3 regions of the Acidovorax sp. T1 genome follow, and region 3 is predicted to be linked to each of the others. Evidence: predicted binding sites of a transcription regulator. Region 3 holds the regulator's gene; each other region holds the start of a gene.
What was found. Region 3 encodes LexA, which represses DNA repair genes until DNA is damaged. Its sites were predicted from a motif close to ACTGTATNNNNATACAGT; they were not measured.

Region 1: CCX87_RS05950 (DNA topoisomerase IV subunit B) is a predicted target of LexA. The motif match lies at 3,668-3,685, and genes of this name have one in related genera.
Region 2: recA (recombinase RecA) is a predicted target of LexA. The motif match lies at 3,817-3,834, and genes of this name have one in related genera.

What each region holds. Positions count from the first base shown of each region.
Region 1 is NZ_CP021648.1:1,229,854-1,239,825, forward strand. Features, by position in the region: gene bamC (outer membrane protein assembly factor BamC) at 1-595, opposite strand, end outside; gene dapA (4-hydroxy-tetrahydrodipicolinate synthase) at 640-1,536, opposite strand; gene CCX87_RS05940 (class I SAM-dependent methyltransferase) at 1,571-2,122, opposite strand; gene CCX87_RS21070 (hypothetical protein) at 2,199-2,348, opposite strand; gene CCX87_RS05945 (MFS transporter) at 2,378-3,595, opposite strand; gene CCX87_RS05950 (DNA topoisomerase IV subunit B) at 3,718-5,700, shown strand; gene CCX87_RS05955 (lytic transglycosylase domain-containing protein) at 5,738-6,544, shown strand; gene parC (DNA topoisomerase IV subunit A) at 6,560-8,914, shown strand; gene CCX87_RS05965 (methyl-accepting chemotaxis protein) at 9,055-9,972, shown strand, end outside.
Region 2 is NZ_CP021648.1:3,851,100-3,861,071, forward strand. Features, by position in the region: gene CCX87_RS17900 (diguanylate cyclase) at 1-697, shown strand, start outside; gene CCX87_RS17905 (IS630 family transposase) at 820-1,905, opposite strand; gene recX (recombination regulator RecX) at 2,092-2,553, opposite strand; gene recA (recombinase RecA) at 2,660-3,757, opposite strand; gene CCX87_RS17920 (MarR family winged helix-turn-helix transcriptional regulator) at 3,898-4,416, shown strand; gene CCX87_RS17925 (LysR substrate-binding domain-containing protein) at 4,392-5,354, opposite strand; gene CCX87_RS17930 (tripartite tricarboxylate transporter substrate binding protein BugE) at 5,466-6,431, shown strand; gene CCX87_RS17935 (N-formylglutamate amidohydrolase) at 6,548-7,477, shown strand; gene CCX87_RS17940 (response regulator) at 7,603-8,277, shown strand; gene CCX87_RS17945 (sensor histidine kinase) at 8,483-9,934, shown strand.
Region 3 is NZ_CP021648.1:1,931,621-1,941,592, forward strand. Features, by position in the region: gene CCX87_RS09055 (chromate resistance protein ChrB domain-containing protein) at 1-285, opposite strand, end outside; gene CCX87_RS09060 (Tn3 family transposase) at 963-3,923, opposite strand; partial or broken gene CCX87_RS09065 (D-2-hydroxyacid dehydrogenase family protein) at 4,021-4,800, opposite strand; gene lexA (transcriptional repressor LexA) at 5,465-6,139, opposite strand; gene CCX87_RS09080 (asparaginase) at 6,233-7,186, shown strand; gene adk (adenylate kinase) at 7,251-7,907, opposite strand; gene kdsB (3-deoxy-manno-octulosonate cytidylyltransferase) at 8,066-8,872, opposite strand; gene CCX87_RS09095 (Trm112 family protein) at 8,869-9,051, opposite strand; partial or broken gene lpxK (tetraacyldisaccharide 4'-kinase) at 9,032-9,972, opposite strand, start outside.

The DNA.
Region 1 (9,972 bases), 700 kb from region 3:
CCTTGGCGGTGCTGGTGTAGACCTCGACCATGCCTCGGTGGGTGATATAGATTTCGGTGCCACCGGCCGCATTGCGCTCCAGGCGCGTGCGGAACTTGTCGCGCTCGCCGGTGGAATACAGCGATTCAAACACCTTGCCGATGGTGGAGCGGATGATGTCCTGGGGCAGCTTGGCGCGGTTTTCCGCCCAGTCGGTCTCCAGGATGCCCAGATCGGGCTGATCGATGGCCAGGTTGAAGCCGTTCTCCAGCCAGTATTCCCGCACGGGCTCCCACAACTGGTCGGCAGGCCGGTCAATCACCAGCCAGCGCTGGTTGCCGTTGCGTTCGATGCGGACATCGCCGATTTTGGTGGCTGCTGCGCTGGAGGTGGTGGATGTCTTCGTGTTCTGGCCCGCCTGGAAGGCTGCGGCAGACACCGCGGTGCCGGGCACTGCGTACCGATTTTCTCGCGATAGCTGCGTCAGGTCGGGGGGCACTTCCAGCGTGGCCCCCTGGGTGGCGCTCTTGTAGTCGATCTTGTCGTTTTCCAGTACGGAGCAGGCGGACAGGGCCATGGCAAGGCCCAGCAGGCCCAATCGTGCAGTGTGATTCACGCGGAAATCCTCAGAGTGTCTAGGGGTGTGGCAGGGCAGTCGGCTTACAGCAGACCGCTGGCGCGCAGGGCGGCTTCCACGGTGGCTTCGTGGCCCTGGCTCAGGGGGGTCATGGGCAAGCGCATGGTGCCTGTGCACAGGCCCATGCGGGCCATGGCCCATTTGACGGGAATGGGGTTGGCTTCGATGAACAGGTTTTTGTGCACCGGCATCAGCTGAAACTGGATTTCCATCGCGCGTTGTACGTTGCCGGCCAGTGCGGCCACGCACAATTCATGCATCAGGCGGGGCGCCACGTTGGCGGTCACGCTGATGTTGCCATGGCCGCCGCACAGCATCAGGGCCACAGCGGTGGGGTCGTCGCCCGAATACACGGCGAAGCCCTTTGGCACATCGCGGATCAGCCATTGGGCACGCTCGATGTTGCCCGTGGCTTCCTTGACGCCAATGATGCCGGGCACCTGGGCCAGGCGCAGCACGGTGTCGTGCAGCATGTCTGCCACCGAGCGGCCGGGCACGTTGTACAGCACGATGGGCAGGTCGCCCGTGGCTTCGGCAATGGCCTTGAAGTGCTGGTACTGGCCTTCTTGCGTGGGCTTGTTGTAGTAGGGCACCACCTGCAGCTGGCTGTCGGCGCCCACGTTCTTGGCAAACTTGGCGAGTTCAATGGCCTCGGCGGTGGAGTTGGCGCCGCAGCCGGCCATGATGGGCACGCGCTTGGCCGCCTGTTCCACGGCCACGCGGATGATCTCGCAATGCTCCTCGACATTGACCGTGGGCGACTCGCCCGTGGTGCCCACCACGCCGATGCAGTCGGTGCCCTCGGCGATGTGCCAGTCGATCAGTTTGCGCAGGGTGGGGTAGTCCACGCTACCGTCCTCGTGCATGGGGGTGACAAGGGCGACGATGCTGCCGGTAAGGGGGACGGAAGAAGAGGTCATGTCCGCAAGTGAAAACGGTAAAAGGGCATTCTAACTAGACCGCAAGGTCCAGGCGGTATCGGACGGGCTGGCTTGGGTGCGGGGTTTCGCGCACGGCGGCAATGCGCTGCACGAAACGTGCGGGTGACCCCAGAAACCCGTCTTCGTAGGCCACTGTGCGCAGGCCCGCGCAGGCGGCGAGCAGTTCGCCCGGTTGCAGCAGAAAGTCGGCGCGCGCGGGGCGTCCCACGGTTTCGTTGCCGCTGGCGAAGGTTTCATAGATCAGCACGCCGCCAGGGGCCACGCTGTTGACCAAGGTGGGCAGCAGCGGGCGCCAGAGGTAGTTGGTGACGATCACTGCGCCAAACTGGCGGCCAGCAAAAGGCCAGGGGCCTGCTTCAATGTCGGCGCAGTGGATGTCGCCCCAGGCGGCGCAGGCCGCCACGGCATCGGTAGAGCGGTCCACGCCCACGGTGGGATGGCCGTGTTCGTGCATCCAGCGCAGGTGGCGGCCCGCGCCGCAGGCCACATCCAGCACCGTGCTGCCCGGTGGTGCCAGGGGTGACCAGCGGCGAACCCAGTCGGAAGGGGCTTCAGTGCCGTGCATGGGGTGTGTTGCTATACAAACAATAGCTGCTTGCGCTTTGTGTATAAGCGCTAACGGCCAAAAAGGCTTGAACTTCTCAGAAGCATGCCCACAGCTGGTCTGCCAGCATGACCATGAAGCTTGACTGCGTGTACAGCGCAAACACCGCCAGCAAGATCAGCACGGCGGCCACCCAGCCCAGCAGCCGGGCAGGGCGGGATGTGAAGCGCGCAGAGGGGGGGGGCATGGCCGTTGCGAAAATGGTGTTGATGGCTGTCAGGCGGGCTGCGGCGTGGCGCGCTGGATGGGGGCTTCCTTGATGGGCAGATTCACCAGCCCGGCAAAGATGCCGAGCCCGATCGCGATGTACCACACCACATCGTAGCTGCCGGTGCGGTCATACAGATAGCCGCCCAGCCACACCCCCATGAAGCTGCCCACCTGGTGGCTGAAGAAGACAAAGCCGCCCAGCATCGACAGGTGCTGCACGCCAAAAATCTGCGCAATCGTGGCATTGGTGGGCGGCACGGTGGATAGCCACAGCGCCCCCATTACGGCCGAAAACACATACACCGACAGCGGCGACAGCGGCACCAGCAGAAAAACGGTGATGACCACGGCCCGCGCAAAGTAGATGAAGGCCAATATGTTGCGCTTCGGGATGCGCTGGCCCAGCGTGCCCGCAATGTAGGTGCCAAACACATTGAACAGCCCGATCAGCGCCAGCGCATAGCTGGCCACCTGGGGCGAAAGGCCGTGGTCGCGCAGGTAGCTGGGCAAGTGCACGCCAATGAACACCACCTGAAAGCCGCAGACAAAATACCCTGCCGTCAGCAACAGAAAGCTGGGGTAGCGGAACGCTTCACCCAGCGCCTGCGCAATCGACTGGTCGCGCTGGGCAGGGGCCGATCCGTGAAACCCCGGCTCGCGCAGGCCAAAAGCCAGTGGAATGATGAGCAGCACCATCAGCGCCAGCGCCAGCAGCGCCTGCTGCCAGCCCAGCCCGGCAATCAGCCAGCCTTCCACCGGCACCATCAGGAACTGGCCAAACGAGCCGGCCGCCGCCGCCACGCCCATGGCCCACGAGCGCTTTTCGGGCGCAATCTGGCGGCCCAGCACGCCGTAGATCACGGCATAGGTGGTGCCGGCCTGGGCCGCGCCGATCAGCACGCCAGCGGTGAGGGCAAACACGGTGGGCGTCGGCGACAGCGCCATGCCGGCCAGGCCCAGTCCATACAGTACCGCCCCGCCCATCAGCACGCGAAAGGCGCCAAACCGGTCTGCGGCCATGCCCGCAAAGATGCCGATGATTCCCCACGAGAGGTTCTGGATCGCAATCGCCAGGGCAAACGACTGCCGCGTCCAGCCCATTTCCTGGGTGATGGGTTGCAGCCACAGGCCGAAGCCATGGCGAATGCCCATGGACAGCGTCACGATGGCGGCACCGCACGCCAGCACCTGGAACATCGACAGTTTGGGAGGGTTCGTAGGCATGCGGGAAATGTAGCCAATCTTTCACTCCGTTGCCTGACGCCTGCATGACCCGGGATGGCGCCATGGAGGATGGCTGGGTATTTATCCAGTTCCTGCGGCGCTGCGGCACTACAATCCGCCCCATGTCTGCCAAACCGACTTCTGTGTCCGCCAGCGAATATTCCGAGGGTTCGATCCGTGTGCTCAAGGGCCTGGAGCCCGTCAAGCAGCGCCCGGGCATGTACACCCGCACCGACAACCCCCTGCACATCATCCAGGAAGTGCTCGACAACGCCGCCGACGAGGCGCTGGCCGGCTACGGGAAAAAGATCAAGGTCACGCTGCACGCCGACGGCTCGGTGGGCATCGAAGACGACGGGCGCGGCATTCCGTTTGGCATGCACCCCGAAGAAAAGGCGCCGGTGATCGAGCTGGTTTTCACCCGCCTGCACGCGGGCGGCAAGTTCGACAAAGGCAAGGGCGGCGCCTACAGCTTCTCGGGCGGCCTGCATGGCGTGGGCGTGAGCGTGACCAACGCGCTGGCCACGCGCCTGGAGGCCAGCAGCCACCGCGAAGGGCAAGTGGCGCGCCTGGTGTTCTCTGGTGGTGACGTGGTCGAGCCCCTGGTCACCCGCGCCCTGGAGGCGGGCGAGCGCAAGCAGGGCACCACGGTGCGCGTGTGGCCCGACGCCAAATACTTTGAATCGAGCACTTTGCCGCTGGGCGAGCTCACCCACCTGCTGCGCAGCAAGGCGGTGCTGATGCCCGGCGTGCAGGTCTCGCTGGTCAACGAGAAGACGCGTGATACGCAAACCTGGCAATACAAGGGCGGCCTGCGCGACTACCTGCAGCAGACGCTCAACGGCGAGCCGGTGATCCCGCTGTTCGAGGGCGATGGCTTTGCCGACAGTGGCAACGACAACTTTGCCGAGGGTGAGGGCGCCTCGTGGTGCGTGGCCTTCACCGAAGACGGCCCGCCCGTGCGCGAAAGCTATGTCAACCTGATCCCCACCAGCGCCGGCGGCACCCACGAAAGCGGCCTGCGCGATGGCCTGTTCAATGCCGTCAAAAGCTTCATCGAGCTGCACAGCCTGTTGCCCAAGGGCGTGAAGCTGATGCCCGAAGACGTGTTTGCGCGGGCCAGCTATGTTCTTTCAGCCAAGGTGCTGGACCCGCAGTTCCAGGGCCAGATCAAGGAGCGCCTGAACTCGCGCGACGCGGTGCGGCTGGTGAGCGGCTTTGTGCGCCCGGCGCTCGAGCTCTGGCTCAACCAGCATGTCGAATACGGCAAGAAGCTGGCCGAGCTGGCCATCAAGGCCGCGCAGACGCGCCAGAAGGCCGGCCAGAAGGTCGAAAAGCGCAAGGGCTCGGGCGTGGCCGTGCTGCCAGGCAAGCTCACCGATTGCGAGAGCCGCGATATTGCCTACAACGAAGTGTTTCTGGTCGAGGGCGATTCGGCCGGCGGCAGCGCCAAGATGGGCCGCGACAAGGAGAACCAGGCCGTGCTGCCACTGCGCGGCAAGGTGCTCAACACCTGGGAGGTGGACCGCGACCGGCTGTTTGCCAACAACGAAATCCACGACATCTCGGTGGCCATGGGGGTGGACCCGCACGGCCCTGATGACTCGCCCGACCTGTCGGGCCTGCGCTATGGCAAGGTCTGCATCTTGAGTGACGCCGACGTGGATGGCTCGCACATCCAGGTGTTGCTGCTCACACTGTTCTTCCGGCACTTTCCCAAGTTGATTGAGACCGGCCACATCTATGTGGCGCGCCCGCCGCTGTTTCGCGTGGACGTGCCCGCGCGCGGCAAAAAGCCGGCGGCCAAGATGTATGCGCTGGACGAAGGCGAGCTCACCGCCATCCTCGACAAATGCGAGAAAGATGGCGTGCCGCGCGAAAAATGCCAGATCAGCCGCTTCAAGGGCCTGGGCGAGATGAACGCCGAGCAGCTGTGGGAGACCACGCTCAACCCCGACACCCGGCGCCTGTTGCCCGTGCAGCTGGGCGGCACCGACTTTGCCGCCACCGAAGGGCTCATCACCAAGCTCATGGGCAAGGGCGAGGCCGCTTCGCGCCGCGAGCTGATGGAGCTGCATGGCGACGCGGTGGAAGTGGATATCTGACCTCGGATATTCTGACCACCCACTGCCGGTGCCTGCCATGTCCACGATCCTTCGATTTTTAGGCCTTTTCGGTCGTTTGCGCTTGCTGGCTGTGCCCCTGCTGCTATTGATAACGCAGCAGTCAGCGCATGCCGACCTGTGGGCTTTTGTGGACGAGCGCGGCGTGACCCACTTCGCTGCAGAGCAGACGGATGCGCGCTATCAGCTGTTTTTTCGCGGCACGCAGTTTGATTCGTCGCGCGATGGGGCGCAGGGTGCGTTGCAGTCCTCGCAGCAGGCTCTGCCGTCTCCGGTGGCGCTGCCCGTGGCCGGCGCGCGCTTGCTGGCTTTTTTTGACATTTCGCCCGACTACAAGCGCGTCAAGCACCACCTGCGCGCATCGGCCAGCCACCAGGGGGTGGACTATGAACTGCTGCAGGCCTTGATTGCCACCGAGTCGGGGTTTGACGCCAGCGCCGTGTCACCCAAAGGGGCCATCGGCCTGATGCAGGTGATGCCGGCCACGGCAGGACGCTTCGGCGTGGCGGCGGACGCCCGCCGGACGGTGGCGCAAAAGCTGGTGGACCCGGCGGTGAATGTGTCTGCCGGCACCCGCTATCTGCGCTATCTGCTCGATCTGTTTCCCGGCCGCCTGGACCTGGCCCTGGCCGCCTACAACGCGGGCGAGGGCGCGGTGCAACGGGCGGGCAACCGGATTCCGGCCTACAAGGAAACCCAGAACTATGTGCGCACCGTGCTCGGCCTGTACGCCCAGCTCAAACCGCCAGCATCAGCGCTGGCCCAGCGCGCCACACCCGGCCGCGTGCGCATGGAACTCTCGGGCACTGCCCCAGAACGTGACTGAACCGAACCCCAACGAATGAGCGATCAACCCACTCTCGATTTCACCACCGCCGGCGACGACGGCGACTCCCTGGACCTGGCCGGTTATGCCCAGCGCGCCTATCTGGAATACGCGCTGTCCGTCGTCAAGGGCCGCGCGCTGCCCGATGTGTGCGATGGCCTCAAGCCCGTGCAGCGGCGCATTCTGTATTCGATGGACCGCATGGGCCTGGGCTACAGCGGCCCCACGCGCAGCACGGCGGCCAAGCCCGTCAAAAGCGCCCGCGTGGTGGGCGATGTGCTGGGCCGCTTTCACCCGCACGGTGACCAGTCGGCCTACGACGCGCTGGTGCGCATGGCGCAAGACTTTGCCCAGCGCTACCCGCTGATCGACGGCCAGGGCAACTTCGGCAGCCGCGACGGCGACGGCGCTGCGGCCATGCGCTACACCGAGGCGCGCCTGTCGCGCATCACCAGCCTGCTGCTCGACGAAATCGACGAAGGCACGGTCGATTTCATGCCCAACTACGACGGCAGTACCGAAGAGCCCCGCCAGCTGCCCGCGCGCCTGCCGTTTGCGCTGCTCAATGGCGCCAGCGGCATTGCCGTGGGCCTGGCCACCGAAATCCCCAGCCACAACCTGCGCGAGATCGCCGACGCCTGCATCGCGCTGATCAAGACGCCGTCGCTGAGCCAGGAGGAGTTGCTCGCGCTGGTGCCCGGGCCCGACTACCCCGGCGGCGGCCAGATCATCAGCAGCCCCGGCGACATTGCCGACGCCTACCGCACCGGCCGTGGCAGCCTCAAGGTGCGGGCGCGCTGGAAGATCGAAGAGCTGGCGCGCGGCCAGTGGCAACTGGTGGTCAACGAGCTCCCGCCCGGTGTGAGCACGCAGCGCGTGCTCGAAGAAATCGAAGAAATCACCAACCCCAAGGTCAAGGCCGGCAAAAAGGCGTTGAGCCAGGACCAGACACAACTGAAGGCCAGCATGCTGGCCGTGCTCGATGTGGTGCGCGACGAATCCAGCAAAGACGCCCCGGTGCGCCTGGTGTTCGAGCCCAAGACGGGCAAAACGCCGCAACAAGAGCTGATCACCGCGCTGCTGGCGCACACCAGCCTGGAAACGTCCGCGCCCATCAACCTCACCATGGTCGGGCTCGATGGCAAGCCGGTGCAGAAATCCATGCGGCTGATGCTGGAAGAGTGGATTGCCTTCCGCCAGACCACCATCACGCGCCGCACGCAGCACCGCCTGGCCAAGGTGCTCGATCGCATCCACATCCTTGAAGGGCGGCAGACCGTGCTGCTCAACATCGACGAGGTGATTGCCATCATCCGCCAGGCCGACGAGCCCAAGGCGGCGCTGATTGCGCGCTTTGCGCTGAGCGACCGGCAGGCCGAAGACATTCTGGAAATCCGCCTGCGCCAATTGGCGCGGTTGGAGGCCATCAAAATCGAGCAGGAACTGAAAGAACTGCGCGAAAGCCAGGGCAAGCTCGAAGACATCCTGAACAACCCCGGCTCGCTGCGCCGCACCATGGTCAAGGAAATCGAGGCAGACGCCAAGACCTTTGCCGACCCGCGCCGCACGCTGATCCAGGCCGAAAAGAAGGCCGTGGCCGAGGTCAAGGTGGTGGACGAGCCCGTCACGGTGGTGGTTTCGCAAAAAGGCTGGGTGCGTGCCCGCAACGGCCACGGCCACGAGGCGGCCAGCTTCGCCTTCAAGGCGGGCGATGGGCTCTATGCCACGTTTGAATGCCGCACCGTGGACCAGCTCATCGCGTTTGGCAGCAATGGCCGCGTTTATTCGGTGCCGGTGGCGCTGCTGCCCGGCGGGCGCGGCGACGGCCAGCCGGTGACCACCTTGATCGAACTGGAATCGGGCACGCAGCTGCTGCACTACTTTGCGGGCCCGGCCAGCGCCACCTTGCTGCTGTCGAATTCGGGCGGCTATGGCTTTTTGGCCAGCGTGGACAACCTGGTCTCGCGCCAGAAGGGCGGCAAGTCCTTCCTGACCCTGGGCGAGGGCGAGACCGTGTGCCCGCCTTCCCATGCGGCGGGCAGCACCGGCGGGCAACCGCTGCCTGCCGCCACGCATGTGGCCTGTGCCTCGGCGGGTGGTCGCATCCTGACGTTCGAGATCAGTGAGCTCAAGACCCTGGCCAACGGCGGTCGCGGCCTGGTGCTGATCGACCTGGAGCCCAAGGACCAGCTCGCGGGTGCCGCCGCCTACACGCGCAGCATCCGTATCGAGGGCGTGGGCCGGGGCGGCAAGGCGCGCGAAGAAACGCTGGAGATCCGCTCGCTCAACAATGCCCGTGCAGCCCGGGGCCGCAAGGGCAAGGTCGCAGACCTGGGGTTCAAGCCGTCATCCGTGGCGCGCGTCGAATAGTTGCTGTGTCGGCATCCGCGCTGCCGTTCGCCGGCATTCTCTGCGCAGGTGGGGCGTCCCTGGGGGATGCTCGGGATTTGTAGAAAAATGAAATATCACGCACTATCGGTGACAAACAATCTGAGTACGGGAGACAAATGATGCTGAACCAACTTCGCATTGCCCACAAGCTGTGGCTGGCGGTTGCCTTTATCGTGGTCATGCTGATCGCGGTGGTGGTTTTTTCGGGGTACCGCTCCGCCAAGGTGCAGGTGCAGGCCGACGCGGCGGCGAAGGAAATGGGGGCCCGGGTCTCTTCGGCCATCCGCTGGGCGGGCCTGACCGAGACCAATGCTGCGCGCACGCAGGCGCTGATCGTCAGCAGCGATCCGGCGGTGGAGTTGGAGTTCAAGGACGTCATCGCGGCCACGTCGGCGCAGATCAGCGAAGTGCAGAAGTCCCTGGAAGGCATGGCTTTGTCGGAGCAGGACAAGGCACAGATGGCCAAGATTGCGGCGGCGCGAAAAACCATGACTGACCTGCGGGTGCAGGCCCGTCAACTCAAGGCCGATGGGCAGGCCGAGCAGGCGGTGGCCCTGGTCAAGCAAGCCTACAACCCTGCGGTCACCGCCTATCTGCAGACATTGCGCGACTTTGTGCAAATGCAGCAGCAGACAGCGCAAACGAACCTGGCTGAGATGGCCGCCTCTCGCATGTTGACCGTGAAGATCGGCGCCACGGCGGTGGCCGTCTTGCTGCTGGCCATCATTGGCGGGGCTTATTTTTTGATCCGCAGCATTCAGCAGCCCCTGGCCCAGGCCAATGAGCTCGCCGCCCGCATTGCCGCGGGCGACCTGAGCATGCAGGCCACCATCACGCGTGGCGATGAATTCGGTGACTTGCTGCGGTCGCAATACGCCATGAGCGACGCCCTGGGCCGTGTGGTGCACCAGGTGCGCCAAAGCACCGACAGCATTGCCACGGCCAGCGCCGAAATCGCCACCGGTAACCACGACCTGTCTGCCCGCACCGAGCAGACGTCGAGCAACCTGCAGGAAACCGCGGCCGCCATGGAGCAG
Region 2 (9,972 bases), 1.9 Mb from region 3:
CTTCAGTGCCAATGCCTCGGGTTACCTCGACACTGCCTACGCGCTGATGGTGCTCATCGTGCTCAGTGGTTGCATTGCGCTGAACCTGCGCATCCAGCGCATCCGCGCCAAGGTGCAGCAACAGCGCGAAGCCCTGGCCCAGGCGCTCGAAGTCAACCGCGAACTGGCCACACGCGACGAGCTGACAGGCCTCGTCAACCGCCGCGCCATGCTGGAGCTGATGGCGCTGGAGCACCACCGCAGCCTGCGCAGCGGCCGCCCGCTGCTACTGGCACAGCTGGACATCGACCACTTCAAGCCCATCAACGACCAGCATGGCCACGCCACCGGCGACCGCGCCTTGCAGGCGTTTGCAGGCACGGTGCGCGCCAGCCTTCGCGACACCGATGTACTGGCCCGCTGGGGCGGCGAGGAATTTGTGCTGATCCTCTCCGACACCTCGACAGAGCATGCGCGCGAGTTGCTCGAACGCATCCGCCAGGCGGTGCAGGCACTGGAAATTGCCCACAGCACCGGCACGCTGCACATGACGGTGTCCATTGGCCTGGCGCAGCACCTGCCGGGCGACACGGTGGCGCAAACGCTGGAACGCGCCGACCAGGCGCTGTACCATGCCAAGACCCTGGGCCGCAACCGCGTGGTGGTGGCGCCCGCTGCGCACCGCACGGCGGCAACCGGGGTGAGCGCACGGGCTTGAGCGCGGTGCTGGCAAGCGCATAGCGCACTCACCCACCAGGCGAACGCCCTCGAAGCCATCCAACGTCGATTGCATGCGGCTTTTCCAAGGATGCAAAGCGGTCAACTGCCGTTTCTAGGCTTCTAGTGTAGTGTTGCATTCTGTTTGGAACTTAATCGGCTATTGGCGCGGATGACCTTTTGCAGGATGTCGCGAGCGTTCTTGGTCCAGATGAACGGCTTGGGGTTGGTGTTGTGATGCGCGATGTACTCATCGATGGCCGAGACGAGTTCGGGCACGCTGGTGAACACCCCGCGGCGTAGCCGGTTCTCGGAGATGTCGCGAAAGAAGCGCTCGACCATGTTCAGCCACGATGCCGAGGTTGGCGTGAAGTGCATGTTGAATCTGGGGTGCTTGGCCAGCCACTCCTGCACAGCTGGATGCTTGTGCGTGGCGTAGTTGTCGGCGATCAGATGCAGCGTCTTGTCCTTGGGCGTCTCCCGATTGATTTGACGCAGGAACTTCAGCCACTCGATGTGGGTGTGGCGCTGCTGGCACTGGCCGATGACCTGACCGTTGAGCACGTTGAGCGCAGCGAACAAGGTGGTTGTGCCGTTGCGCTTGTAGTCGTGCGTCATGGTGGCCGCGCGCCCCTTCTTGAGCGGCAGCCCGGGCTGCGTTCGGTCCAGCGCCTGCACCTGGCTCTTTTCGTCGCAGCACAGCACCAGCGCATGCTCGGGCGGCGACATGTAAAGCCCCACGATGTCTTCGAGCTTTTGCACGAACTGCGGATCGCGCGAGACCTTGAAGCCGCGCACGATGTGAGGCTTGAGACCGTGGGCCTGCCAATGGCGCATCACGGTGCTGGCGCTGACGCCCAACTCAGCGGCCATCGTGCGCGTGCTCCAGTGCGTGGCCGCCTCGGGCTTGGTCTGTGTGGTTAGCTTCACAAGCTTGGCCACATCCACCTTCACCGGCGGTGCGCCGCGCGGCAAGTCGCGCTCGATACCTTGCAGCCCCAATTGCAGGTAGCGTTCACGCCAGCGCGCCACCTGCACGCGCCCAATGCCAAGCTGCTCGGCAATATCCTTGTTTTGCAGCCCCTGCGCGGCCAGCAGCACGATCTGGGCGCGCTGGGCCAATCTGACGCTGGTGCGCTTGGAGCGCGCCAGCCGGCTCAGCTCGCTTTCCTCTTCATCCGTCAACACAATCGTCGGGGCAACTCGCAATTTTTCACTCCAATGCAAACCGTAGTAGAGCATTGGAGCGTGGTTGCTCAATTAAGTTTCATTAAGAATCAAACACTACACTAGATTGGTAGCTACTGGCGCAATGGAGCAAAGCGCTGGGGGCCTGTTTGGCTCGAAACGATCGGTGATGCAGGCCTTGGACGCCTACCCCTGCCCGCAGGGCCCTTACTCGGACGCATCACCAGGGCTGCCGTCGCGCACCACACGGCGCACCACGTCCCCCGCAAACCCGCGCGCGGCCAGAAAGCGCATCTGCCGCGCCCGCTCTTGCACATCGGTGGCCACGCTGCCAAAGCGTTGCCGCCAGACGGCCTGGGCGCGTTCGAGCTCGGTGGCGCGCAGGCGCTCGGCCGTGGCGCGCACCAGATCGTCGTCCAGCCCCTTGCTGCGCAGCTCTTGCACCAGGCGCTGCGTGCCCAGCCGGGCGGCGCGGCGGTGCACCAGCGATTCGGCCACGCGGTGGGCGTTGATGAAATCCTTGGCCTGCAGGTCGTCGAGCACGGCGTTCAGGTCGTCGCCCTCTTGCAGATGGCGCGCCAGCTTGGTGGCCAGCTCGGCGCGCGAATGTTCGCGCTGGGCCAAAAGCCGCAGTGCGCGGCCCTTGAGGGAGAGGGTGCCAAAGCCCATGGCGATGTTGCTGCGTTATTGATAGCTTCTAGCGCTTATTGGATAAGCGCTAGCGGCTGATTTCACCCAAAAAGTGCAGCGAGCCCAACCGGCGCCCGCTGCTGCCTTACTTGTCTTCCTTCTCGGCTTTGGCGGGCTTGCCGGCGGGCGCGGCTTCCAGCGCGGCGGGCAGCAGGGCGATGCCCAGGCTGTCGCGCACCTTGTTTTCGATCTCGCGGGCCAGGTCGGGGTTTTCGCGCAGGAACTCGCGGGCGTTGTCGCGGCCCTGGCCGATTTTTTCGCCGTTGTAGGCATACCAGGCGCCGGCCTTCTCGACGATCTTGGCGTTCACGCCCATGTCGATGATCTCGCCCTCGCGGCTGATGCCTTCACCAAACAAAATGTCGAACTCGGCCGTCTTGAAGGGCGGGCTCACCTTGTTCTTGACCACCTTGACCTTGGTTTCGTTGCCGATGGCTTCGTCGCCCTTCTTGATGGTGCCGGTGCGGCGGATATCCAGGCGCACCGAGGCGTAGAACTTGAGCGCATTGCCGCCGGTCGTCGTTTCAGGGCTGCCGAACATCACGCCGATCTTCATGCGGATCTGGTTGATGAAGATGACCATGCAGTTGGTCTTCTTGATGGTGGAGGTCAGCTTGCGCAGCGCCTGGCTCATCAGGCGGGCCTGCAGGCCGGGCAGGCTGTCGCCCATTTCGCCTTCGATTTCGGCCTTGGGGGTGAGGGCAGCCACCGAGTCGATGACGATCAGGTCCACCGCGCCCGAGCGCACCAGGCTGTCCACGATTTCGAGCGCCTGCTCGCCGGTGTCGGGCTGGCTGATGAGCAAATCGGACAGCTGCACGCCGAGCTTCTGGGCGTATTGCACATCGAGCGCGTGCTCGGCATCGACGAACGCGCAGGTGCCGCCCTGCTTTTGCATCTCGGCAATCACCTGCAGCGTGAGCGTGGTCTTGCCCGAGGATTCCGGGCCATAAATTTCAACCACACGGCCGCGCGGCAGGCCACCTACACCCAGCGCGATATCGAGGCCCAGCGAGCCAGTGGAGACGACCTGGATGTCCTCGATCACCTCGCCTTCGCCCAGGCGCATGATGGTGCCCTTGCCAAATTGCTTCTCGATCTGGGCGAGCGCGGCGGCCAGGGCCTTGGCCTTTTCGGTGTTCACGGGCAATGCGGGGTTGGTGCCTTTGACTGCGACGTCCATGAGAAACTCCTTGAAAAACAACAGGTTGGATGCAGGCATCGCTCTGCGGTTAATCACAGGCTGGATGTTTGAACAGTAGTTTATGCGAGCAATTCAGTTCGCATAAAGCAATTTTTAGTCAGTTTGCCTGACAATTTGGCATGGCTAATTCCGCCCCCATCACAACCACTCTCACCCCGCCTGCGGCGCCGGACGACCGCTGGCGGCAAACCCACCTCGGGCGCCTCATGGGCAGCGCGCTGCGGCGCTTCGACGCCCGGGTGCTGCAGCTCATGGCGCGCAATGTCGAGGTGCCGCTGGCGCTGTCCAACCTGGCGGCGCGCGACCAGGTGACGGCCGCGCATGTGCACATCACCCGCCATTTGGCGCTGCAAGGCGACCGCCTGACCGACCTGGCCCAGCGCGCCGGCATGACCAAGCAGGCCATGGCCCACCTGGTGGACCAGTGCGAGGCCTGGGGCCTGGTCACGCGCACTGCCGACCCGCTGGATGCGCGGGCGCGGCGCGTGTGCTTCACGCCCACGGGCCTGGCCTGGCTGCAGGCGTTTCGCGACGCGGTGGAGCAGGCAGAGACAGAGTTTCGCGAAGAGGTGGGGCAGGACGTGGCTACGGTGGTGGCCATTGGGCTGGAGGCCTATGCCGGGGCCGCCGGCGATTGAAGCACCGCCCCTGTGTCAATAACGTCCACGGGCTCCGCGCAAACCAGCAGCCATTGCCGAAAGCACTGCAGCGCATGCAGCTGCGTGCGCCCTTCGGGGTAGCAAAACCAGTAACCCACATCGCTTTGGTAGCCGCCGCACTGGGGGGCATCGGCCAGGGGCTCGCGCACCAGGCCTGCAGTGATCTCGTCTTGAACCAGGCAGCGCGGCACCAGCGCCAGGCCCATGCCCGCCATCACGGCACGGATCATGGTCTGGAACTGATCGAACTGCGGGCCAGCCAACGGGTCGATGCCGCCCTGCACGCCGTGCGTTTCGCTCCAGCGCAGCCAGGCCTCGGGCACGGTCACATGGCGCAGCAGCGTGTGGCGCGCCACGTCGCGCGGGGTGTAAATAGGCCAGTCGGCCACCCTGGTGCGCGGGGCGATCAGCGCCACATCATTGCCCGTGATGTAGTGGGCGTGGGCGCCGGGCCAGTGGCCGTCACCGAAGAGGATGGCGCAGTCAAGTTCAGGCCGCTCGAAGTTGTAGCTGTGCACATACGGCACGAAATGCAACGTGACCTGCGGATGCTGCTGCTGAAACTGCGGCAGCCGCGGAATGAGCCATTTGGCGCCAAAGGTGGGCAGGCTCGACAGGTGCAGTGCGCCGCCGCCGTCGTCGCTGGTGATGAGCTCCAGCGTGGCAGCTTCCAGCTGCAGCAGCACGGCCTGCACGGCCTTCTCGTAGCGTTCACCGGCAGGGGTGAGTGCCAGGCGCTTGCGGGTGCGCTCGAACAGTGGCACCGCCACCCAGGTTTCCAGGTCCTTGATCTGTTTGCTCACGGCGCTTTGCGTAAGGTGCAGCGCTTCGGCAGCGCGTGAAACACCACCGAATCGCGCCACGGTGGAGAACGCGCGCAGCAGGTGCAGTGGAGGGGCCAGGCGGCGCAGCGACATGGTGGGGTGTACTCAAAACATTCCGAATTGGAATGTTATCAGGCATATCCATTGCTTGGTAGGTGGCATTCCTTTCGATAACCTCAGTGCATCTCACAGGAGAACTACTCTATGCAACGCCGTCAACTGCTTGCCTCATTGGCTGCTGTATCTTTCGCGCCTGGAATGTCTTTTGCCCAAGAAGGCAAGCCATTGCGCATGATCGTGCCCTTCCCGCCGGGGGGCGCTACCGACATCACGGCGCGCACGTTGCAAGACGCCTTGGCACGCATCCTCAAACAGCCTGTGGTGCTGGAAAACCGTGGCGGCGCAGGCGGTTCCATCGGCATGGCTGAAGTGGCCCGCGCCCCGGCAGACGGCCTGACCATTGGCGTGGCCACGCTGTCCACCCACGGCGTGAACCCCGCCGTGTACAGCAAGCTGCCCTACAACCCCACCAAGGATTTCGTGGGCGTGACGGAGATCGTCAAGGCGCCGGGCGTCATCGTGATCAACCCCAAGGTGCTGCCCGTCAAGGACTTTGCCGACCTGGTCAAATACCTCAAGGCCAACCCCGGCAAGGTCTCGTATGCCACGCCGGGCAACGGCACCATCGGCCACATGTGGGGCGAGCTGTTTAAAAGCAGCACAGGCACCTCGATGGTGCACATCCCCTACCGTGGTGCAGGCCCCGCCATCAACGATGTACTGGCGGGACAAGTCGCGGTGTACTTTGACCAGGTGGCTTCGTCGCTGCCGCACATCAAGTCGGGCAAGGTCAAGGCGCTGGCCGTTTCGTGGCCTCAGCGGCTGGACGTGCTGCCCGATGTGCCCACCTATGGCGAACTGGGCCATGCCGCCAACAACGATCCGTCGTGGTTTGGCCTGGTGGCACCTGCCGGCACGCCGACTGCGGCGGTGGATCGCATCCAGCAGGCCGTGGCCCAGGCCCTGCAGGAACCCGCCGTGCGCGAGCGGCTGGCCGGGCAGGGCTTGTACCCCTCGGGCACGACGCCCAAGGCATTCACGGCCCAGATCGCCCGCGAAATCGACAAAATGAAGGGCGTGGCGGCCTTCGCCAAGGTCAGTCTCGATTGAACCCAGGGCGGGCCTGCGGGCCCGTCGGCCATAGCCGGAAAGACTCAGGGATAACCACAAGGTCTTTCGGATCCGGGCGGCTAGGCCAGCCGCCCCAAATTGCGCACACTTTGCCTATGCATGCAGCCTTGAAACTGATCAACCACCGCTTCCAGCAAGCCCTGCCCGGTGTTACCGGCACGCCCGGCGTTGCCGCGCCCTCTGTCAGCATGGTGTCGCACCAGTCCGGCACCACCCCGCTGGTGCTCGACTCGCCGCACAGCGGCACCCACTACCCCGCCGACTTTGGCGCCGCCCTCGACCTGGCCACACTGCGGCGCGCCGAGGACACGCATGTCGAAAAGATCTACGCCTTTGCCCCCGCGCTGGGCGTGGCCTGGGTCGAGGCGCATTTCCCGCGCATCTACCTCGATGCCAACCGCGACACCACCGAGCTTGACACCACGCTGCTCGATGGCGTGTGGACCGACCCCATCTCGACCGACCCCAAGGTGCTGAGCAAGGTGCGCCTGGGCAAGGGCCTGATCTGGAAGTTCACCGACGAAGGCGAGCCCATCTACAACCGCCTGCTCTCCGTGGCCGAGGTGCGTGCGCGCGTTGACCGCTGCTGGCGCCCCTACCACGCTGCGGTGGCGCAGGCCATTGACGCGGCCCATGCGCGCCATGGCTACAGCATCCACATCAACTGCCATTCGATGCCCGCCGTCGCTGCCAGCCATGCCACCGAGTTTCCGGGCATGGTGCATGCCGACTTCGTGGTCGGCGACCGCGATGGCAGCACCGCCAGCCCGGCGCTGTCAGCGCTGATCTGCGAACACCTGCGCGGCTGCGGCTACAGCGTGGAATACAACCACCCCTACAAGGGCGTGGAGCTGGTGCGCCGCCACAGCAACCCGGCGCAGCAGCGCCACAGCATCCAGGTCGAGATCAACCGCAAGCTCTACATGGACGAAACCACGCTGGCCCAGCACCCCCAAGGCATGGCCCGCCTGCAGGCCGACCTCGCGGCGCTGGTGCACAAGCTGCTGGCCACCGACCCGCGCTGAAGGCTGCGGCGGCGTGGCGGGTGCAAGCCCGCGAACGGCCGGCTCCCGCCGCGGCGCTGCGACGCCTAAAATCGTGGCACAGGCGCGGCGCCAGACCGCACAGCCACCCACCAGGAGACACCCGCATGCGCATCCTCATTGCCGAAGACGACCAGGTGCTGGCCGATGGCCTGTTGCGCACACTGCGCGCATCGGGCGCCGTGGTGGACCATGTGGCCAGCGGCAGCGAGGCCGACGCGGCGCTCATGACCAACAACGAGTTCGACCTGCTCATCCTGGACCTGGGCCTGCCCAGGATGCACGGGCTGGAAGTGCTCAAAAAACTGCGCAGCCGGGGCTCGGCCCTGCCGGTGCTCATTCTCACCGCCGCCGACAGCGTGGACGAGCGGGTGAAGGGCCTGGACTTTGGCGCCGACGACTACATGGCCAAGCCCTTCAGCCTGCAAGAGCTCGAAGCCCGCGTGCGCGCCCTGGTGCGCCGCGGCATGGGCGGCACCAGCAGCGCCATCAAGCACGGCCCGCTGGTGTACGACCAGGCCGGCCGCGTGGCCACCATCGACGGCAAGATGGTCGAGCTCTCGGCGCGCGAGCTGGGCCTCTTGGAAGTGCTGCTGCAGCGCGCCGGCCGGCTGGTCAGCAAGGAGCAGCTGGTCGAGCGCCTGTGCGAGTGGGGCGAAGAGGTGAGCAACAACGCCATCGAGGTGTACATCCACCGCCTGCGCAAGAAGATAGAGAAGGGCCCGATCCGCATCGCCACGGTGCGCGGGCTGGGTTACTGCCTGGAGAAGATTCCTGGATAGGAGGCCCCCCTGAGTCGCTTCGCGCCTTCCCCCCAAAGGGGGGACGCACCCGGCGGCCTGGCGAAGCCAGTTCTACGGGTGCATTGGCGTGGGTCGCGCCAGTTTTACGCGCGTGGGGCCGATGTACCCTTTGGATAGGTAATGCAAAAATGATAGCTTCTAGCGCTTTATTCATAAGCGCTAGAAGCCAAAAAGGCTTGAAAACTTGAAAATCTTCCAGCGCGAGCAGCGCTCCCTGTTCGGCGAAATCCTGGACTGGATGCTCACCCCGCTGCTGCTGCTGTGGCCCGTGAGCCTGGCGCTGACCTGGCTGGTGGCGCAGGGCCTGGCCAACAAGCCGTTTGACCGCGCGCTCGAATACAACGCCCATGCGCTGGCGCAGCTGGTGACGGTGCAGCACAGCAAGGTGCAGTTCAACCTGCCTCAGCCCGCCAGCGAAATCCTGCGCGCCGACGACTCGGACATCGTGTACTACCAGGTGATGGGTCCGGGGCGCAAGTTCCTGTCGGGCGAACGCGATTTGCCGCCCCCCGAAGACGACGAGCGCCCCGCGCCGGGCGAGGTGCGCCTGCGCGATGCCGAGCTGCGCGGCGTGGAGATTCGCGTGGCCTCCATCTGGGTGCGCCTGCCGCTGCCCGAGGCGCCGCTGGCCCTGGTGCAGGTGGCCGAAACGCGTGAAAAGCGCAGCGTGCTGGCCACTGAAATCATCAAGGGCGTGATGCTGCCGCAGTTTGTCATCCTGCCGCTGGCCGTGCTCCTGGTGTGGATGGCGCTGGCGCGCGGCATCCAGCCGCTGAACCAGCTGGAGCAGCGCATCCGCGAGCGCAGCCCCGACGACCTTTCGCCGCTGGACGACCGCACCGTGCCGCTGGAGGTGGCGCCGCTGGTGTCGTCGGTGAATGACCTGCTCAGGCGCCTGGGCGATTCGCTGGCCACGCAAAAGCGCTTTCTGGCCGATGCGGCGCACCAGCTCAAGACGCCGCTGGCCGGCCTGCGCATGCAGGCCGACCTGGCCCAGCGCGAAGGCACCAGCACCGAAGAGCTCAAGCGCTCGCTGCAGCAAATTGGCCGCTCCAGCATCCGCGCCACGCACACCGTCAACCAGCTGCTGGCGCTGGCGCGCGCCGAAGGCAGCGGCGTGGGCATTGCGCGCCAGCCCTGCGACCTGGCCAAGCTCACCATCGAGGTGGTGCGCGACTCGGTGCCGCGCGCGCTCGACAAGCAAATCGACCTGGGCTACGACGGCGCCCAGCCGGACGCCCCCGGTGTGTGGATGGACGGCAACCCCACCTTGCTCAAGGAGCTGGTGCGCAACCTGGTGGACAACGCCATCAACTACACGCCCTCCACGCCCGACAAGCCCGGCGTGGTCACCGCCCGCGTGCTGGCCGACACCTTTGGCCATGTGCTGATGCTGCAGGTGGAAGACTCGGGCCCCGGCGTGCCCGAGGCCGAGCGCGAGCTGGTCTTTCGGCCCTTTTACCGGGCGCTGGGCAGCGAGGCCGACGGCTCGGGCCTGGGGCTGCCCATCGTGATGGAAATTGCGCGCCAGCATGGGGCCGAAGTGACGCTGGAAGATGCGCGCCCCGGCCAGCATCCGACGGGCGCACGCTTTAGCGTGCGTTTTGCGGCGCGCGACGGGGTGGCGGGCCGCTGACGCGGGTGGCTGCAAGGCGGGTGCGCCACAGGGACAAT
Region 3 (9,972 bases):
GTAGTCGGCCGTTCGATCAAACAGCGCTTGGTAGGTGGCTTGCTCGGCCATGTCTTGGGCATGCACGCGCAGTAGCCAGGCTTGCCCGCCTTCCTGCTGGGCCTCATCGGCCAGCGTTTGCAACTGCGCAGCATGTTCCGCCTGTGCTGGCAGCAGGTAGGTGCCGTCGCGCAAGGCAGCGCAGCCTAGTGCCTTTACGGCACGCCAAATCCGCATGCGCGCCGTGGCGGCGGCAGATGGGAGGCTGACGACAAAGGCCAGCCAAGAGTCAGAGGTGAGAGACATGGCGGCAGCTTAGTGCGCCTTCACGAGTGCTGCAATAATGTAATGATCTCTACAAGTTCATGAACTTCTTGATGTCTGTTGCATAGAAGTACAGGCAGCTCGCGTCGTTGGACGCACGGTCTGTTGAGTGGCCGCTTCTCGACGCACGCATTCAGAGGGTGTACGAGCGGGAGGCCGGGTGCCATACCTGGCTTTGGGCCAACGATGTACCTCATCGCCGATAGGTGGCGGTGGATGATCGATCGTGGCTATATCGGTCGTTCTGCAAGTCGTTGTTTTTGGCCGATGGGCGAACGGGACTCACGCAAGCCACCGGTTCACAACTGACAGCTCGTCTCTAAACCACACTTTGAAAAGACTCCCAGGAGGGCAGACCACCTGACATCAGAAAACACCAATCCAGGGTTAACCCTAGTATCCTAATCGGGTAATCTGCACCGAAAGTGACATCACCCTCAACTGGCGGATGCCGGGGCAACTCTCGAGGGGCCAACGGAATAATCTGTGCACTGAGCGCCAACTCCGCTGAGCACCCAATAGCCTACTAAATTTATCTGGTATTTCCTTTTTTGCACGAAGTGAATGAAAGGGCGAAATGCAGGGGTAAGTTAAGTTGTTGATTTATATAGTGCATCTTTCCGATTTTGCAGACGGAAATGCAAAAGCACGAAATAGGGTTACTTCTCGGCGCGTTTTGCGGGGGCGCGTTTCGAGGCCATTTCCCCCTTCAAAAGCACGCTTGCATACCGGGCCACGCTGAAGCTCATGGTGCCCCGAAAGTTGATGTGCCCGAAGTGGACGGGGCCGATTCGGCGCAAGATGCTGTCGTCAATGCGCTGCCCGCTGGACTTCAGACGATCCACGGTTTCCTGCAGTTTCATCGTGTTCCAGCCGATCACGACGTTCGTCAAGAGCGCATGTGATCCCGAAATCGACTTGAGTTCATCGCGGCGGCGGCCTCTTTCGGCGGTGATTCGGCCGTAGTAGATGGCCCGCTGAAGGAGGTGCACCGACTCACCGCGGTTGAGCAAAGTGTGGATTTCCCGCCGGAAGACGTCGTTGGTGAAAAAGTCGCACAGGAACACCGATCGCAGTAGGCGGCCGTACTGGTCCAGGCAGCGGCGGACGTCGTCCCCAGCAGCTGCGCTCCCGTGGCGGGTCAACGCCCAAGCGACGCTTACGCGACCAGACTTGATTGAGGCAATGAGGCGCATGGTCTGATCCCAGCCTTCCCGCATGGCTTTTTCGGTGATGGCCGGTATGGCGACTCTCTCAAGTGCCTCCGACACCTTGATCGAGCGGGGCGTCCATATCTTGCGGTCGGGCAGCCCCGCCAATTGGGGACACAAGTCGAACTTCAGCAGCTTGGCCACGCTCATGCCGGAGTAGGTGTAGCCGTGGGTGTCCACCGCCAAAAGGTCGACCTTGATGCGGTCTTCGCTGGTCGAGTTGTAGGCTTCGATCCCATGCACTGCGGGCGCGTCCTGGCGCGTCAACAACACGATGGGTTGGTCAAAGATGACCGGGTAGCTACCCAGGATATGGGTGTAGATGCCCGCCGCCGCAGTCTTGCGACGGGGATCGGTGCGGGCAATGGACAGGTGGCGAGTTGCGTCGAGCGCCATCATGTCCGAGGAGGCCTTCTTCCCATCGCTCCACAGCTTGACGATCGGAAACCGCTGCTGGAATGACACCACGCTGTCGTTGGCTGAGCGCAGCCGGCCAGGCGCCTCCAGCATACGCATGGCGGCCGACACGCGACTGACGGGCACGCCGGGAATCATGGCTGCTGCCGCCTTGGCGTCGATCTCTGTGCCGTGCGCGAGCAATCCTGCATACAGCGCAATGAGTTCATCGGCGTCTTCCGGCTGGCGGCCCAGCAGCATGGTGCTGATTTGGGTCCGACTGTCGATCTCCAAAATGACGTCCGGTAGCTGGGTTGCGCCAATCAAGTCGCTCAGGCGTTGGTTCGTGTGTCGAAGCTCCGGGTCCTCCTCAGCTGCGCGTATCGCCGGTATACGCACGCACCCGTGTTCATCGATCTCAAGCAGGCCTTCTTCAAGCCCGATCTCCACATCGGCAAGGCCGGCACGCAGTAGCTCGTACTGGAGGTCAAGCGCTTTGCGCGGATCCAATTCCAGACCGTAGGCTTCGCAGAGAGCGATCTTGTCGCGTTCCCACTCGTCCTGGGGGATAAGCAAGCTCGCCTTGCTCTGATAGGTTGCGCTGTGGTTCACATACAGACTTCCGCCCCGCAGACCTTTGCTGATGCGCATCAAAGCGCAACCTTCGAAGGCTCTGAGGGCGGCCTTTCGATCCGGCACCTGAAGCAGTGGGCGCCATTTTGGTTCGACCAACGAAATGTCGAAGTCAACCGGCAGTTCCTTGGCGCCTGCAGCGCGAAGTGCCTGCAATGCCGAAACCAGCTTACCGTCGGCGTGCTCGGGATCTCCCCGCAGGTCCAGGCAGTTCATGCCATCAAGGACCGTGCGAACGCGTGCGCTCTGCTCGGTCAAGGTTTCCCTGACAACCTCAGCATGGCTGACGGGCGGACGGCCCAGCATGTCATCGGCCAGCGCCGTGATGGCTGCCAGCCGTTCATGGGCATCGCGCGCGCTGTCCGCAGCAATGTCCCGCATCGATTCAATGGAATGGCGGTACTCGATTGCGCGCTGTGCCTGTTTGGCCTGGACGCGTTTGGTGCCTGAGCGGACGATGTCGTTGGTGTGCCGGTTGTTCCGAAAAATCGCCTCGTCACTAAGCTCGCCGAGCAGGTGTTTGAGAAAGCACACGATCTCGATCGAGCGGGTACCCTCGATGCGGCGGGCGGTTTCGGAGGGCGGCCGATTGACCACGGCCTGGGCGAACGCATGGATGCGCCCAATCGAGAGCCCTTGCAGGTCCCACAGGTGCACGCCCAGTGTTTTGAGAGCATCAATGCGTGAGTTCACCCCTTTGAGGCCCTTCACCCCATGTTTGCCGGCCGATTGCTTCAACCACTCCAGCAACGAGATGCCAGGAGTCGGACTCTCTTCGTGCATGACCTTGAGCACCGCGCGAAGTCGTACTGGAGTGACCGCTGCTCGAATTGTTGCCAGGGCCAGGTTCTCGACAACCTGAAACGCAGATCGGGCCAGGTCGAGCACCACACGCTGGCCTGGCAGGACGATCCTGTTGTCGAAGAGCCATTCCTGCGCGCAGGCGAGGAGGTCATCGACGGAGGAGGCGTCGATCGCCTGCTGGGACAAGGCTGCCTGTAAGCGTGCCTCGGCGTTGGAGTCGTAGGTAGAGAAGAGGAGTTGTTCTCGAACCCAAGCCCTATGGTTGCTGATGGTCCGGTCGGCATTCGAGTACAGCGACTTGAGGGAGGCAATCGCGGTCGAGTGGATGCCCAGTTGCTCGCACAGCATTGTCAACATCGCACTCGGCATCTTGAGCGCGGCATCGGCATTCCTGCCAGTCAGCGCGAGGAACGACAGCTGCACGGCCAGTCCCAGGTGGTAGCGCTTCGCGTAGCCACTGTTCCTGATCTCCCTGATCAACTCGTCCGGTAGACGGCAGTGCAGCTGCACGTCATCCGCATTCATGCCAGACGGCAGCTTTTCGTAGCCTACGAATCTGTATCGGTAGCTCGACATCAGCGTTCTCCTTCGCTCCGGGGAACACTATAAATCGCAGCTAAGTTGTTGTCGCCAGAGGCTTATTTGGAGATGGATTCCGAAATTGCACGGAAACCGAGACTACCCCGATCAGGGCGTCGGGCTCAATCAATTCGGCGCGCGAGGTGTTGACCAGCAGCGCGGTGGGTTTCATGCACGAAAGATCTTCCAGTGAAATCATGCCTCGGGTCTCGTCATTGAGCCGCAGGTGAAGAGACAGTACATCGCATTGCGAGAAGAACTCTTCCCGGTTGGTGGCAGCCTGGTATCCATCGGCCAGTGCCTGGGCGCGGGAGGCCTCACGACCCCAGACGCGCACGCTCATGCCAAATGCGCGGCCGTAACCCGCCACCAGTTGCCCGATGCGGCCGTAGCCCCAAATGCCCAGTGTTTTTCCCCGCAACACGCTTCCGAGGCAGAAGTTTGGTGGCATGGAAGCCGCCTTCAGGCCGGACTGTTGCCAGGCGCCGTGCTTGAGGTTGGCGATGTATTGCGGCAGTCGCCGCATGGCGGCCATCACCAGTGCCCAGGTAAGTTCGGCCGGGGCCACTGGCGAACCCACTCCCTCGGCCACCGCAATGCCGCGTTCGGTGCAGGCGGTCACATCAATGTGGCTTCCGATCTTGCCGGTTTGGGCAATCAGTTTTAGCCGGGGCAGCTTTTCAACCAGCTGGCGCGTGATCTGGGTGCGTTCACGCACCAGCACGATGATGTCTGCATCCTTCAGGCGCACAGCCAGTTGCCCCTGACCTTTCACCGTGTTGGTGTACACCTTTGCCGAATAGGGGTCGAGCCGGCTCGCGCAATGGAGTTTGCGCACCGCATCCTGATAGTCATCCAGAATCACAATGTTCATCCCGCCATTGTGCCTTGGCGAGAGCTGGGCGGCGACTGCGCAGCTCTGACGGCCTTGAGCAGAATGCAACGCTTTGTGGCACCTGTGGCACCACAGCCAGGGGCGCAGCCATCAATGGCGCCATGTCTCGCATGCCGTCATTCGCTCCAGCTCTGCGCAGACATCGGCCATGCGGCCCGAGATGACCATGCGCCCGACCTCTGTGCGTGATGTCGCATGCAGAACGCGCACCGGGCGCCGGGCGCTATGGCGGCTGCCAGTGGCCGGCCCGCTGAAGCCGGAAGGTGCACTTTGCACGCGACCAGCAGCGTGGCGGTGGGTGCCGGCAGCCAAGGCCGGTGGTTGGAAATGTGGCCTCGATGTCGCGGCGGTGCTGGGCACCGCGCAAGATGAAAGCCCTTCGGGGGCGCTGCCGGCGATGCGGGCCGCAGGCACAGCACTGCGCGAATCATCCGTGTATCGCCCGGGTTGCAGCCAGTGCACCAAGGCGTGAAGGGGTTGGGAAAAGGCAGAAAGAGCGAACAAGGCAAGTCCCATGTGAAAACTCCGTGTATCAGGGGTTGAGCACAGGCAGGATTGCAACGCGATGCGCACTCTCAGGGCTGGAAAACCGTTACCGATTTGCCAAACGCCCGCCACCTGAGGTGCGCAACTGAGATCGCAATTACATGAGGATGGTGTTTCGGATCAAGCCCACTGCCAGGCCTTCGATCTCGAACGGCTCGCCCGGTTGGACAACGATCACGGGGTAATCGGGGTTCTCGGGAAGCAACTCGATGGTGCCGGCTGTTCGGCGCAGACGTTTGACGGTGACATCATCACCTAGCCTTGCCACGACGATTTGGCCGTTACGCGCTTCGCGTGTGGATTGCACGGCGAGCAGATCGCCGTCCATGATGCCGGCGTCGCGCATGGACATGCCGCGCACCTTGAGCAGGTAGTCGGGCTTGTGTTGAAACAGGCTGTTTTCCACGCTGTAGGTCTGGTCCACGTGTTCCTGCGCGAGAATGGGCGAGCCAGCCGCCACGCGACCGATCAAGGGCAAGACCAGTTGCGACAACCCTGGCATGGGCAGACTGAACTGGGTGCCGCGCGCTGCATTAATGGAGCGCACTGTGTCGCTGCGCAGGCGGATGCCGCGGGATGTACCGCTGACCAGTTCGATAACGCCTTTGCGCGCAAGGGCTTGCAGGTGTTCTTCGGCCGCGTTGGCTGATTTGAAGCCCAGTTCCGCGGCGATTTCAGCCCGTGTCGGTGGCGCACCCGTGCGGGAAATGGCCATCTGGATCAGGTCCAGGATTTGTTGCTGGCGTGCAGTGAGCTTGGGGTTGTCGAGCATGGCATTTCCAGTGTGTGTCACCAGGGTGGCGGGTAACCGTGTATTTACTGTGTATTAATCCAGTAGCTGTATTTTTCACCAGTTTTTCAAAGGATGCAAGTGAGCGCGCAAAAAATTGTCGTATTGGGAACGGGTGGAACCATCGCTGGCAAGGCTGCAACGCAGGGAGACAACATTGGCTACACCGCCGCGCAAGTGGGCGTGGAGCAGTTGTTGCACGCTGTGCCCGGCTTGCAGGCGGTAGCCCGTGGCGGTCTGGTGGCTGAGCAGATCGCGCAGTTGGACAGCAAGGACATGGAGTTCAGTGTGTGGCGCTCGCTTGCGCAGCGTTGTGCCAGAGCGCTCGCTGATCCCCTGGTGCGCGGACTGGTCATCACCCATGGCACCGATACGCTGGAAGAGACTGCCTGGTTTTTGCACTCGGTGCTGGATGCCCACAAGCCCGTGGTGCTGACCTGTGCGATGCGCCCTGCAACGGCTTTGACGCCCGATGGTCCGCAAAACCTGCTCGACGCCGTCGCCGTGGCGATGACAGCGGGGGCGCGGGGCGTTGTGGTGGTGGCTGCCGGCGTGGTGCACGGCGCACAGCGTGTCCAGAAAGTGCACCCCTATCGGGTGGATGCATTCAGCTCCGGTGATGCCGGACCGTTGGGCTGGGTGGAGGAGGGAGCGGTGCGTTTGGCACAAAATTGGCCTTTAGCGCAAGCAGGGCAAGCGCAATGCGCTATTGAAAATATAGTGAATTGCGCGCAATGGCCGCGCGTCGAGGTGGTCATGAGCTATGCGGGTGCCACGGGAGCTCTGGTGGACTCGCTGGTGCGCGATGGTGTGCAGGGCATCGTGGTGGCCGCAACGGGCAATGGCACGATTCACCAGGCCCTCGAATCGGCACTGCTGCGCGCGCAGGCGGCTGGTGTGAAAGTGGTGCGTGCCACGCGCTGCCCGGAGGGTCAGGTGCTGCCCAAGCCCGGCGATGCTCTACGGGACTCCCGGGGCCTGTCTGCGGTGAAGGCACGCATTGCGCTGATGCTGGAGCTGCTGCCTTGATTAAACGGTGGCCGAGTGGTAGTGGTGGGCGGCCACGGGCCGTTGCTGGCCCATGCCGCCACGCTTAGCTGGACAGGGCCTGTAGTGCGCGCGCAGTGATCTCCTCGACGCTGCCCGTGCCGCTGATGGCGCGGTACTTGGGGGCTGCGCCAGGCTCGGTCTTGGCCCAGTTGCTGTAGTAGTCCACCAGGGGGCGCGTCTGGTCGCTGTACACCTGCAGGCGCTTCTTGACGGTTTCTTCCTTGTCGTCTTCGCGCTGGATCAGTTCTTCGCCCGTCACATCGTCCTTGCCTTCCACCTTGGGCGGGTTGAACTTGACGTGGTAGGTGCGGCCGCTGGCGGGGTGCGAGCGGCGGCCGCTCATGCGTTCGATGATGGCGTCGAACGGCACGTCGATTTCGAGCACATAGTCGAGCTTGACGCCCGCGTCCTTCATGGCATCGGCCTGGGGGATGGTGCGGGGGAAGCCGTCAAACAGGAAGCCGTTGGCACAGTCGGGCTGTGTGATGCGTTCCTTGACGAGGCCGATGATGATGTCATCGCTGACCAGGGCACCCGAATCCATCACGGCCTTGGCCTGCAGGCCCAGCGGCGTGCCGGCCTTGACAGCTGCGCGCAGCATGTCGCCGGTGGAAATTTGCGGGATGCCGTATTTCTGGCAGATGAACGTGGCTTGCGTGCCCTTTCCGGCACCGGGGGCGCCCAACAGAATCAGTCTCATGGAAATCCTCGAAGGTTAGAAATCAGCTGGCACTGCTGGCAAGGGGGCGCAGCCAGGCGCCCGTGACGCAGTGCTCTCTTTGCGGTCAAGGATAGCATGTGCATGCCTTGCCCAGGCTTACGACGGCGCCCGCGAATGGGGCGGCCACGCGCTGGTTTTCAGGCCAGCAGCGCCCGCACCCGGTCCAGGTCTGCCGGGGTGTCCACGCCCGGGCCGGGGGCCTCGTCGGCAATGTGCACGGCGATGCGGTGGCCATGCCAGAGTGCCCGCAATTGCTCCAGCGCCTCCACCGCCTCGGTGGGCGCCTGGGCCAGACCAGGAAACTGGCGCAGAAAACCTGCGCGATAGCTGTAGATGCCGATATGGCGCAGCGGCGCAAATCCGTGCAAGGCGGCCACGCCGGGTGCAGCCTGCGCCGCGGCACCTTGCCACCAGGACTGGCCAGCGTGGTCGCGGGCGTGCGGAATGGGCGCACGGCTGAAATAGTGGGCCAGGCCGCGCGCGTCCAGCACCACCTTGACGACGTTGGGGTTCTCGTAGTCTGCCAATGTGTGAATGGCATGGGCTGCCGTGCCCATACTGGCTTCGGGGCGCGCAGGCAGCAGGGCTGCCACGGCGTTGATGAGGGCCGGGTCCATCAGGGGTTCGTCGCCCTGCACGTTGACCACCACGGCGTCGCCGTCCAGGCCCAGCTGCGTGCAGGCCTCTGCCAGCCGGTCGCTGCCGCTGGCGTGGTCGGTGCGCGTGAGCAGGGCCTGCACTCCGTGGGCCTGGCAGGCGTGCAGGATGCGCGGGTCGTCGGCGGCCACCACCACGCGGGCTGCGGCGCTTTGCGCGGCGCGGCGGGCCACATGCACCACCATGGGCAGGCCGGCGATGTCGGCCAGGGGCTTGTCGGGCAGGCGGCTCGATGCCATGCGTGCCGGGATCAGCACCGTGAAGCCCGCTGCCGTGGCTGGGCTCACGCCTGCAGCTCCTCGTCGGTCAGGGTGCGCGCCTCATTTTCCAGCAGCACCGGAATGCCGTCGCGCACGGGGTAGGCCAGGCGCGCGCTGCGCGACACCAGCTCCTGGCGCTCGCGGTCATAAGTCAAGGGGCCTTTGGTGACAGGGCAGACCAGCAATTCAAGCAGTTTGGGATCCATGGCGGCGTTTTCCGGAAATCAGGCAGGGGGGGGATGATAGCGGCGTGGCCTGCCACGGCGCGAGCCGGGCATCCAGTGCGGCGAAGAAGGCGGGATCGACCTCCAGCGCCAGCGGCACCGCCAGCGCATCGGGGTGCAGCGGCCAGAGCTTTACGGCGTCTTTTTCAGTGCAAATCAGCGTGAAGTGCTTGTCAATAAAGCGCTTCCAGCTATTGAAATCATAGTGATCTGGCAACGCCTCGGCACATGCCAGCGACAGGCCTTGGGCCCGCAGCATGGCAAAGAATTCCTCAGGCCGGGCGACTGCAGCCACGGCATGCACGGGGCCTTCGCGCAGGGACGCCAGAGGCACCTGCCGACCATCCGCGCGCAGCGCATGGGGCGCCAGCCGGCGCTGCAGCGCAAAACTGGGGTTGCGCCCGGCGGGGCGCGTGCCGGCGTGCAGCACCCAGTCCACAGGGCGCGGCCAGGGCTCGCGCAGGGGGCCTGCGGGCAGCAAAAAGCCGTTGCCCACGCCGTCGCTGTTGAAGACGCAGATTTCCAGGTCGCGCGCCAGCGCCAGGTGCTGCAGGCCATCGTCGCACACCAGGACGTTGGTGCCAGGGTGCGCGGCCAGCAGTGCGCGCGCCGCGGTGATGCGCCGTGGCGCCACAAAAACGGGCGCATGGGTGGCGCGGGCGATCAGGGCGGGCTCGTCCCCCACTTCCAGGGCGGGGCTGTCTGGCAGCACTGCGCGGCAGTCATGGGTGCTGCGGCCATAGCCGCGCGAGATGACGCCCGGCTGCCACCCCTGCGCCTGCAAATGCCGCACCAGCGCAATCACGACAGGGGTTTTGCCCGCGCCACCAGCAATCACATTGCCCACCACGATGACGGGCGGGCCGGGGTGTTCGCTGCGCAGCACCCGCAGCCGGTACAGCC